Regions from separate parts of the Ectopseudomonas khazarica genome, predicted to be linked through region 1. Evidence: predicted binding sites of a transcription regulator. Region 1 holds the regulator's gene; the other holds the start of a gene.

Region 1 (5,456 bases):
TGGGGTGATCGCCCTGGTCGGTCCGGCCGGCATGGGCAAGACCACCACGCTGGCCAAGCTGGCTGCGCGCTACGTGCTTAAGTACGGCGCGCAGCAGGTCGCTCTGGTGAGCATGGACAGCTATCGTATTGGCGCACAGGAGCAACTGAAGACGCTTGGGCGTATCCTTGGCGTATCGGTGACCCAGGTCGATCCCGGTCAGTCTCTGCTGCAGGCTCTGACGCCGCTGGCCAAGAAACGCGTGGTGCTGGTCGACACCGCAGGCCTGCCGGGTAACGATCCGGCACTGCGCCTGCAGCTGGAGAGCCTGGCGTCGCCACGCATCAAGTCGAAGAATTATCTGGTTTTGGCGGCAACGAGTCAGAACCAAGTGCTCAAGGCGGCCTACCATAGTTACAAGCGCTGCGGACTTTCTGGTTGCATACTGACCAAGCTGGACGAGGCTGCGAGCCTGGGCGAGGTATTGGGTCTGGCTATAGGCCAGCATCTGCCGGTAGCCTATGTGACAGACGGGCCGCGCATTCCGGATGACCTGCAGGTGCCGCGCAGCCACCAGCTGGTCAGCCGCGCAGTGGGCCTGCAGTCTGCGGAGGAGCCGAGTGAGGACGCCATGGCGCAGTTGTTCGCCGGGCTCTATCACCAGCCCGCGCAGCGCGCCGGCTGAACGGCGACGATGTTGCACCCTCTCGCGCATGAGCGCGGGAGTGAACGGCCTGATGGTCAAGTCGAAGTTAGACAAGGTGTAGAAAGAACATGGGTATGCATCCCGTACAGGTGATTGCGGTGACCGGCGGCAAGGGTGGCGTCGGCAAGACCAATGTGTCGGTGAATCTGTCCATGGCCCTGGCCGACCTCGGTCGGCGGGTGATGCTGATGGACGCCGACCTGGGGCTGGCCAACGTCGACGTGCTGCTGGGGCTCACACCCAAGCGCACCCTGGCCGATGTGATCGCCGGCGAGTGCGATCTGCGTGACGTGCTGCTGCAGGGGCCGGGCGGCATTCGCATCGTGCCGGCCGCGTCGGGCACGCAGAGCATGGTCAGCCTCACGCCGATGCAGCATGCCGGGCTGATCCAGGCATTCAGCGACATCAGCGAAAACCTCGATGTCCTGGTGATCGACACCGCCGCCGGTATCGGCGACGCGGTGGTCAGCTTCGTCCGGGCGGCGCAGGAAATCCTCGTGGTGGTGTGCGACGAACCGACCTCCATCACCGATGCCTACGCCCTGATCAAGCTGCTCAACCGTGACCATGGCATCAGCCGTTTCCGCGTCCTGGCCAACATGGCTCACAGTCCGCAGGAAGGGCGCAATCTCTTTGCTAAGCTGACCAAGGTGACGGATCGTTTTCTTGATGTCGCCCTGCAGTATGTCGGCGCCGTGCCCTACGACGAGTGCGTGCGCAAGGCCGTGCAGAAGCAGCGTGCCGTCTATGAGGCGTTCCCACGATCCAAGTGCGCCCTGGCGTTCAAGGCGATTGCTCAGAAGGTCGACACCTGGCCGTTGCCGGCCAACCCCCGCGGCCATCTGGAGTTCTTCGTCGAGCGTCTGGTGCAGCAACCGACGGCTGACAGTGCCGTATGACAGCAGCTTCTGGACTTCGTATGTACAACAAGGCGCAGGCGCAGGACTCCCAGCACCAGTTGATCGAGCGCTATGCCTCCCTGGTCAAGCGCATCGCCTACCACCTGCTGGCACGCCTGCCAGCCAGCGTGCAGGTCGATGATCTGATCCAGGCGGGGATGATCGGGCTGCTCGAGGCCTCGCGCAAATACGACTCCAGCAAGGGTGCCAGTTTCGAAACCTTCGCCGGCATCCGCATTCGCGGTGCCATGCTCGACGAGGTACGCAAGGGCGATTGGGCGCCGCGTTCCGTGCACCGTAACAGCCGTATGGTCAGCGATGCGATTCGTGCAGTCGAAGCCCGAACCGGGCGCGACGCTAAAGATCACGAGGTTGCTGCCGAACTCCAATTGAGTCTGGAGGATTACTACGGCATTCTTGGCGACACTTTGGGCAGCCGCCTGTTCAGCTTCGACGACCTCTTGCAGGATGGCGAGCACGGCGGGTTGCACGAAGACGCCGGGCACACCCACCTCGAACCTTCGCGGGACCTCGAAGACGAACGCTTTCAGGCGGCTTTGGCCGAGGCCATCGCCGGTTTGCCCGAGCGTGAACGTCTCGTGCTGGCGCTGTATTACGATGAAGAACTGAACTTGAAAGAAATCGGTGAAGTGCTGGGGGTTAGCGAGTCACGTGTGAGCCAACTGCACAGTCAGTGCGCGGCACGCCTGCGCTCGCGACTGAGTGAATGGCGCGCAGGCTGAACAGCGGCGTACTCGCAGGCGGAAGCGGTTTCTCGATTAAAGGACGTAGTTGCAAGCGCAATACGTTTGGGACTGTACGGAGGTCGACTTGGACAAGAACATGAAAATCCTCATCGTTGACGATTTCTCGACGATGCGACGGATCATCAAGAACCTCTTGCGGGACTTGGGTTTCACCAACACCGCAGAAGCCGATGACGGCACGTCGGCGCTGCCGATGCTGCAGAGCGGCAGCTTCGACTTTCTGGTGACCGACTGGAACATGCCCGGCATGACCGGTATCGACTTGCTGCGCGCCGTTCGCGCCGACGAGCGTCTCAAGCACCTGCCGGTGCTGATGGTGACCGCCGAAGCCAAGCGCGACCAGATCATCGAGGCGGCTCAGGCCGGCGTGAATGGCTACGTGGTCAAACCCTTCACCGCCCAGGTGCTGAAGGAAAAGATCGAGAAGATCTTCGAGCGAGTCAACGGCTGATGTCGGCCGCGAGGGTGCTATGGAACATGATGACTCCACGATGGGTGACCTCGAGTCGACCCTGAAAAACAACGCCCGTGACCTGGTCGATAGCCTCGAACAAGGCAATTTCGGCGCCGCGGTGCAACTGATCAACGAACTCAACAAGGTCCGTGATCGCGGGCTCTATCACGAGGTCGGCAAGCTGACCCGTGAGTTGCACAACGCCATCGTCAACTTTCAGATCGACCCGCGCATGCCGCATGCGCAGGAGCTGTCGCAGATCGCCGATGCGACCGAACGCCTGAACTACGTCGTTACCCAGACCGAGAGGGCGGCCAACCGCACCATGGACCTGGTGGAGCAGAGCGCTCCGCTGGTCAATGACCTGAGCGATGAGGCGCAGAGCCTGAGCGCCGAATGGGGCCGTTTCATGCGTCGCGAGATGGGCGCCGAAGGGTTCCGCGAGCTGGCCAAGCGCGTCGAGCTGTTCCTCGCGCGCAGCGAGCGTGACGGCGCCAAACTGTCCAATCACCTCAACGACATTCTGCTGGCGCAGGACTATCAGGACCTCACCGGGCAGGTGATCAAGCGGGTCACCCAGCTGGTGACCGAGGTGGAAGGCAACCTGCTCAAGCTGATGCTGATGGCCAGCCAGGTCGACCGTTTTGCCGGCATTCAGCATGACCACGAAGCGTTGCGTGCCGAACAGGAAAAAATAAAAGAGCCATCGCGGGGTGAAGGTCCGCAGATTCATGCCGATAAGCGTGATGACGTTGCCTCCAGTCAGGACGATGTCGACGACCTGCTGTCCAGCCTAGGGTTCTAAGGAGCACACAATATGAGCTTCGGCGCCGATGAAGAGATCCTCCAGGACTTCCTGGTAGAGGCCGGCGAGATTCTCGAACAGTTGTCCGAGCAGTTGGTCGAGCTGGAAAGCCGGCCGGACGACATGAACCTGCTCAACGCCATCTTTCGCGGTTTCCATACCGTCAAGGGCGGAGCGGGCTTCCTCCAGCTCAACGAGCTGGTGGAGTGCTGCCACATAGCCGAGAACGTGTTCGACATCCTGCGCAAGGGTGAGCGTCGCGTCGACTCGGAGCTGATGGACGTGGTGCTCGAGGCTCTTGATGCAGTCAACGGCATGTTCGGCGAGGTGCGCGAGCGCCGCGAGCCGACGCCTGCCACGCCGGAACTGCTGGCCGCGCTGGCGCGCCTGGCTGAACCGGCTGGTGCCGAGCCGGCGCCTGCGCCGGTCGTGACAGCCGCGCCGGAACCCGAGCCCGAGCCTGAGCCGGTTGCGGCTGCTGCGGCGTCCGGCGACATCACCGACAGCGAGTTCGAACAGCTGCTCGACGCCCTGGGCGATGCCCCGGCCGTGGAAGCGGCGGCGCCTGCCAGTGACGACATCACCGACGACGAGTTCGAGTCGCTGCTCGACCAGTTGCATGGCAAGGGGCAGTTCAGTGGCCCGGTCGAGACGCCTGCCAGCACCGCCGGTGCTGCCGCACCTGCGGCGGCGCCTGCCAGTGACGACATCACCGACGATGAATTCGAGGCGCTGCTCGACCAGCTGCACGGCAAGGGGCAGTTCTCCGGCCCGGCCGAAACCGCCGCGCCAGCCGTCGCTGCCAGCGAACCGCCGGCGCCTGCCGGTGATGACATCACCGACGACGAGTTCGAGTCGCTGCTCGATCAGTTGCACGGCAAGGGCAAGTTCGTACCACCGAGTGAGCCGGCTGCTCCCGCTCCGGCAGCGAAACCGGCTGCACCTGCGGCCAAGCCCGCCGCAGCGGCCAAGGCTGCTGCGCCTGCTGCGCCCGCCAAGCCGGCCGCTCCGGCCAAGGCCGAGCCCGCTGCTGGCCGCGCCGCAGCCGCGCCGGCACCTGCTGGCGACAAGGCACCGGCGGCGAGCGAAGCGGAAACCACCGTACGCGTCGACACCGCGCGCCTCGACGAGATCATGAACATGGTCGGCGAGCTGGTGCTGGTGCGTAACCGCCTGGTGCGCCTGGGTCTCAACAGCGGCGACGAGGCGATGTCCAAGGCGGTGTCGAACCTCGACGTGGTCACTGCGGACCTGCAGACCTCGGTGATGAAGACCCGCATGCAGCCGATCAAGAAGGTGTTCGGGCGCTTCCCGCGTCTGGTCCGCGATCTGGCGCGCAACCTGAAGAAAGAGATCAACCTCGAGCTGGTGGGCGAAGAGACCGACCTCGACAAGAACCTCGTCGAGGCCCTGGCCGACCCGCTGGTGCACTTGGTGCGCAACGCCGTCGACCATGGCGTGGAAACGCCGGAGGAGCGCGAGAAGGCGGGCAAGGCCCGTGCCGGTCGCGTGGTGCTGTCCGCCGAGCAGGAAGGGGATCACATCCTGCTGTCGATCACCGACGACGGCAAGGGCATGGATGCCGACGTGCTGCGCGCCAAGGCCGTGGAAAAGGGCCTGCTGGACAAGGACGCGGCGGATCGCCTGAACGAGTTCGAATGCTACAACCTGATCTTCGCCCCGGGCTTCTCGACCAAGACCGAGATTTCCGACGTGTCCGGCCGTGGTGTCGGCATGGATGTGGTCAAGACCAAGATCACCCAGCTCAACGGCACGGTGAACGTGTTCTCGCAGAAGGGCCAGGGCTCGAAGATCATCATCAAGGTGCCGCTGACCCTGGCGATCA
Region 2 (5,456 bases), 2.5 Mb from region 1:
CATCGTGCTGGAGACCGACGCGCCGGACATGGCGCCCTCCATGCACGCCAACCAGCGCAACAGCCCGGAGCACCTTGCGGAAATCTGCAGCGAGCTGGCGGCATTGCGTGGCATGTCGGCCGAGGCGCTGGCGGCGGCCAGCAGCCGCAATGCGGAGGCGCTGTTCGGCTGGGGCTAGGCCACCAGGCTTGAGCCGCGATCAGGGCGACTCAAGCCCTCGGGCCGATCAGACGCGGAACGCGCCGATCAACTGCTTGAGGCGGGTGACCAGTTCGCTCAACTCGCGGCTGGCCTGCTCGGTCTGGCTCGCGCCAGCGGCGGTGCGCTCACCGGCATGGTTGATCTCGACGATGTTCTGGTCGATATCGTGCGCCACGGCGGTCTGCTGCTCGGCGGCCGCCGCGATCTGCTGGTTCTGATCGACGATCATGCCCACCGCGCCGAGAATGTTCTCCAGTGCCTGCTGCACCTTGGCCGACTCGCTGACCGTGCCATCGGCCATCTGGTGGCTGGCATTCATCGCCTTGACGGCGGCGCCGACACCTCCCTGGAGCTTGGCGATCATCGCCTCGATCTCCTCGGTGGACTGCTGGGTGCGCTTGGCCAGGTTGCGCACCTCGTCGGCGACCACCGCGAACCCGCGCCCCTGCTCCCCGGCACGCGCCGCCTCGATGGCCGCGTTGAGCGCCAGCAGGTTGGTCTGCTCGGCGATGCCCTTGATCACGTCCAGCACCTGGCTGATGGCAGCACTGTCGCTGGCCAGTTGGTCGATGACCGCCACCGACTGGTCGATTTCCCCGGCCAGGCGCTGGATAGCCCCGACCTGCGACTCGACCAGTGCCCGGCCGCTGACCGTTTCCTGGTTGACGCTCTGTGCACTGTTCACCGCAGCGGCGGCGCTACGCGCCACTTCCTGGGCCGTGGCCGACATCTGGTTCATCGCCGTGGCGACCTGCTCGATCTGCGCGCGCTGACCGGCGACGGCCTGGTTGCTCTCGCCCGACACCAGCTCGACGCGGTCGGCCTGGCCGCCCACTTCGCCGACCGTGTGGCCCACGCGTTCGATCAGGTCATGGATACGCATGACAGTCTGGTTGAACACCTGCCCCAGCTCACCCAGTTCGTCGCGACTCTGCGCCTGGAAGGTGACCGTCATGTCGCCGGCCGCCACCTTGTCCATGACCTGGCCAAGGGTCTTCAGGGTCGAGCGCGTGGACACGTAGAAACCGCTGTAGAGGTAGACGATCAGCAGGAACACCACCACCAGCGCGACCACCAGCAACACCATCTGCGCGCGGTTCTCGGTCAGGCGCTCGCTCAGCTGGCTATCGAGAAAGGCCAGCAGGCCATCGTTGAACGCGTAGGTCCTGGCCATCTGCTGGCTGACCTGCTCGTAGAACTGGGCCCAGGGCGTATCGAGACTGTCGGCGATGATCACCTGGTCCTCGAACAGCACAGCACTGTCTTTCAGGCTCTGCCGACTGGCCTCGGCCAGACCGCCCAGGCCATTCTGCGCGGCGACGCTGCCCGCCAGCGCCTCCTGCAGGTTCAGGCCATATTCGGCGTGCAGCTTCTCCAGCTGCAGCAACAGATCATCGAACTTGGTGCTGGCCGCCGAGTTGAGAAAGCCCTGCCCCAGCGAGTAGGCGCCAATGGCACGGCCCTGGCTCAGCACGTCGGTGATCTGCGGGGTGACGTTGGTGATCAGCTCGGTGATCTGGCGAACCTGGCGCTGCGGGTCCTGGCTGAGACCGGCCTGGCTGGCCACCAGCTTGATGAACACCTGCGAGGAGCCGAGCAGCTTCTCGACGATGACCGCCTTGCTCTGCAGCGACGTCTCGCCTTCCGCGCTCTTGAGATCCGCCAGCAGCTCGTCGCGCTTGCTGACGAACTCGGCCGCCTGCTCGGCATCCTGGGTGACCGGCTCCAGGCCCTGCAGCCCCGCGCTCAGTGCCTGCTGCAGTTGGCCGATGCGGCTTTCCAGATCGCCCGCCTGGCCGGACTGGCCGATCATCGAGTTGATCTGCACCAGGTCATTGAGGCTTTCCAGGTCACGCCGCAGCTGCAGACTCTGGCCCAGCAGCTCGAGGCTCTCCAGTGCATTCTCGGTCCCGACGAACTGTCGGTAGGAGTCACGCACCAGATAGAAATTGGTGACCAGCATGGGCAGGAAAAACAGGACACTGATCAGACTGAACTTCATGCCGAAGCTGAGGCGGTTCATCAGCGCGATGGCCGGATACAACACGGTCTTCACTAGACGTCTCCAGTTGCCATTATTGTTATGGGTGTTGCTTGAACGGCCGCTGAGCCTCACACGGGCTGACGACGGCGTCCTGTGCAGCCCGACCTGCGGCGCGCGAATCCACGCGGCGAATACAGGCAGATAAATGTGACGCGAATCACTAAACAGGACAGGCTACCGCCCCCTTATACCCCTTATCGACCCGCCTCTCTGTAACTTAAGGTTAAACCCGCGCGACACCCCGAACCGCCTCGCAGGAAGCCTTCGAGGTTGCAGCGACCCCGGCCAACGTTCGCCAGGGCGCTCCGATCACCGCTAGATGAGCAGCACCCACACCGCGTAAGCGGCGTACCAGACCACTGCAGCGCGAATCAGCAGCTGCCACAGCTGATCCAGCGTATCCACGCCCTCCTCACCCATGACCGGGGCCGGCATCTCCCCCGCTGCACGCCCGGCCTTGATCACCAGTTGGGCGGCGGCGATGTCCCAGCTGAGCAACTCGTGCAACAGGGCACGAGTGACCGCAACGAAGTTGCCCACCAGGGCGAAGCTGGAAGCCAGCACCCGCGCCGGCAACCAGTCGAAGGCGTGTCGCAGCTGAACCGCCCGCTCGCGCAGCGCGGCCTGCTCGGCGTGCTCGGACGTCAGCGCCAGCAGCCGGTAGGCCAGCGCCGCCAGCGGACCGAGCAGCAGATACCAGAAGATCACCGCGAAGAAGCTCTGGTAGGCCTGCCACAGCAAGTGCCCCTGGACCTGCTGCAGCAGTTGAGTGCCCTCTTCCGGCTGCAACGCCAGGTCACGCTCGGCGACGTGGTAGGCGGCCTGCCCATCACCGCGACGCCAGGCATCACGGAAAGGGCCCAGAGCTGCGAGCAGATCGCCACGGCCCAGGCTGTAGATCAGCACCAGCAGGTGCACCGGCAAGGCAAGCCAGCCATAGGCCAGCGGTTTGAGCACGAGCAGAACCAGCCCCAGTGCCGCGACGGGCAGAAGCACCAGAAGGCCCAGGCACAGCCACGGCGCCTGCTGCAGACTGCCCTGCTGCACGCGTCGCAACTGCGCGAGCCAGGGGCCGTCCTGCTGGATGCGCAGGCGCCAGGCGGAGAACTTCTCGACCCAAAGCACCAGCAGAATGACCAGAAAACTCATCGCTACCTCTCCTCAATCCTTCAATGTGGCGTACAGGCGTGGCCAGTCGAACGCGGGGCCCGGATCGGTCTTGCGTCCCGGCGCGATGTCGCAGTGCCCACGAATGCGTTGGGTCGAGATGGCCGGGTAGGCGTCCAGCAACTGGCGCGTCAGCTCGGTCAGCCTTGCGTACTGACTGTCAGTGTAAGGCTGGTCATCGGTCCCCTCCATCTCCACACCTAGCGAAAAATCATTGCAGTTGTCCCGTCCATCGAAGCGGGAAACACCGGCATGCCAGGCGCGATCCAGGCAGGAGACGAATTGCGTCAGCGAGCCATCACGCTCGATGAAGAAATGCGCAGAGACCTGCAGGTCGGCAATTTCGGAGAAGAAGGGGTGCTCATCCGTCGCCAGGCGGTTCTGGAAGAACGCCTGCACCCTGCCGGTACCGAACTGTCCAGGCGGCAGGCTGATGTTGTGCACCACGAGCAGCGAGATCTCGCCGTCGGGACGGGCGTTGAAGTTGGGTGATGGGCAATGACGAATGCCCTGAAACCAGCCGGTTGAGGGGTCGAGCTGCATGTGACACTCCTGAGCGAGCCATCACTCTAGAGCAGCCAACCCGGACGGCCAAGCGCGAGACGGCAACAGGATGTGCGCGGGACAGGAAATGTCGAATGGGTCGTGCGCCCTCAGGCACAGGACGAGGCATGCAGTGCCTCACGCCGGAGGCGCGCGCGTGCCCTGAGGACAGCGCACGCACCGGCGATCGATCAGGCGTTCTTCAGCTTGCGCAGGTTGCCGATCACCGACTCCAGCGCGCGATCGAACAGCAGCGCATCGTCGAGCAGGCGAATGGCGTTGCGACGGAACTCCACGGCCAGCGAGTTGCGGCTCTTCTCCAGCACCTTCATGCCGGTGCGGTTGACGAACACGTACTTGCCGGTCGGTTTGATGATGGCCGCCAGCTTGCAACGCAGCTTGTGCTCCTCGTCTTCCTGGAATTCGACCCAGCTGCCCACACGCAGGCTGTCTACCTGCAGCAGCGCCTCGTCGTCGTCCGGCAACATCACTTCCGGCTCCTGCGGGCGGGTCTGCCCTGGAGCCAGCAGGATGATTTCCTCGACCACCTCGACCATCGCCGGTGCGTCCTCGACCACCGCTTCCTCGGCGGGCAACTCCAGCAGCGGCAGTTCGAGGTCACCCTCGCCGGCGTCAGCCTGCACGGCCTCGGCCTGCTCGGGCGTGACCTCGGCCTCGGCAGCGGCGCGCTTGAAGCGCTGGAAGGCCTGCACATGCAGCACTTCCAGCTGGCTGAAGAACTCGCTGGTGGAGAAGGGATCGAAGGCGGCGCTGGCCATGCCTTCGCGCAAAGCCTTGAGCAGGCCCGGGACAAGTTCCAGCAGTTGCAGACGGGCTTCCGGATCCTCGTGCGGCGCAACGCTCCAGACCAGGTCATCCATGGTCTGCAGGGCAGCCTGCCACTCCGGCGATTCCACGCCATGCTTGAGGCAGGTGAGCATCAGCACCTTGCTCCAGGCTTCCTGCAGCAGGCGCACCACCACCTCGGGCAGCGTCTTGCCCAGCAGGCGCTCGTTCAATGCCTGTTCGACCTGACGACGGGCGAGCTCGGCCTTGGCGCTGCCTTCCTCGGCATCACGGGTGCGTTGTTCGAGCAACTCGCTGCGGCGACGCTCATCGCCCGTGAAGGCCATGAAGTCAGCGAGCAGCTCGGAGAAAATCGCCGGGTCATCGACGAAATCGTTCAGCAGACGCTGCACCACCTGTTCGATCTTCTGATACAGGCTGTCGCGCTGCGCGTCGTCCTGCTCGCCCCAACCCAATGCCGCAGAGGCAATTTCGTTGAGCAGGCGACGAGCCGGGTGGCTGCCACGGCTGAAGAAGGTCTTGTCCAGCACCGCGACCTTGAGCATCGGGATCTGCAGGCGGCCGATCAGCGCCTTGAGCGAATCCGGCAGGGTGCGGTCGTCGAGAATGAACTCGAACAGCATCGACACCAGGTTGATCACGTCCTCGTCGACTTCACCGACCACACGCGCCTTGCCACTCTTGGCACTGGCAC

What was found. The regulator FliA, encoded in region 1, starts transcription of late flagellar genes. The targets are predictions, from matches to a motif close to CTAAAGTTTNNNNNNNNNNNGCCGNTAA.
Region 2: a site for FliA is predicted at 2,440-2,467, ahead of JLK41_RS04165 (methyl-accepting chemotaxis protein). Genes of this name have one in related genera too.

What each region holds. Positions count from the first base shown of each region.
Region 1 is NZ_CP068551.1:3,367,079-3,372,534, reverse strand. It holds gene flhF (flagellar biosynthesis GTPase FlhF) at 1-664, shown strand, start outside; gene fleN (flagellar synthesis regulator FleN) at 754-1,584, shown strand; gene fliA (RNA polymerase sigma factor FliA) at 1,581-2,327, shown strand; gene JLK41_RS16060 (chemotaxis response regulator CheY) at 2,428-2,802, shown strand; gene JLK41_RS16055 (protein phosphatase CheZ) at 2,822-3,610, shown strand; gene JLK41_RS16050 (chemotaxis protein CheA) at 3,623-5,456, shown strand, end outside.
Region 2 is NZ_CP068551.1:914,085-919,540, reverse strand. It holds gene JLK41_RS04170 (TatD family hydrolase) at 1-178, shown strand, start outside; gene JLK41_RS04165 (methyl-accepting chemotaxis protein) at 227-2,257, opposite strand; gene ampE (regulatory signaling modulator protein AmpE) at 2,561-3,394, opposite strand; gene ampD (1,6-anhydro-N-acetylmuramyl-L-alanine amidase AmpD) at 3,407-3,955, opposite strand; gene JLK41_RS04150 (DUF1631 domain-containing protein) at 4,147-5,456, opposite strand, start outside.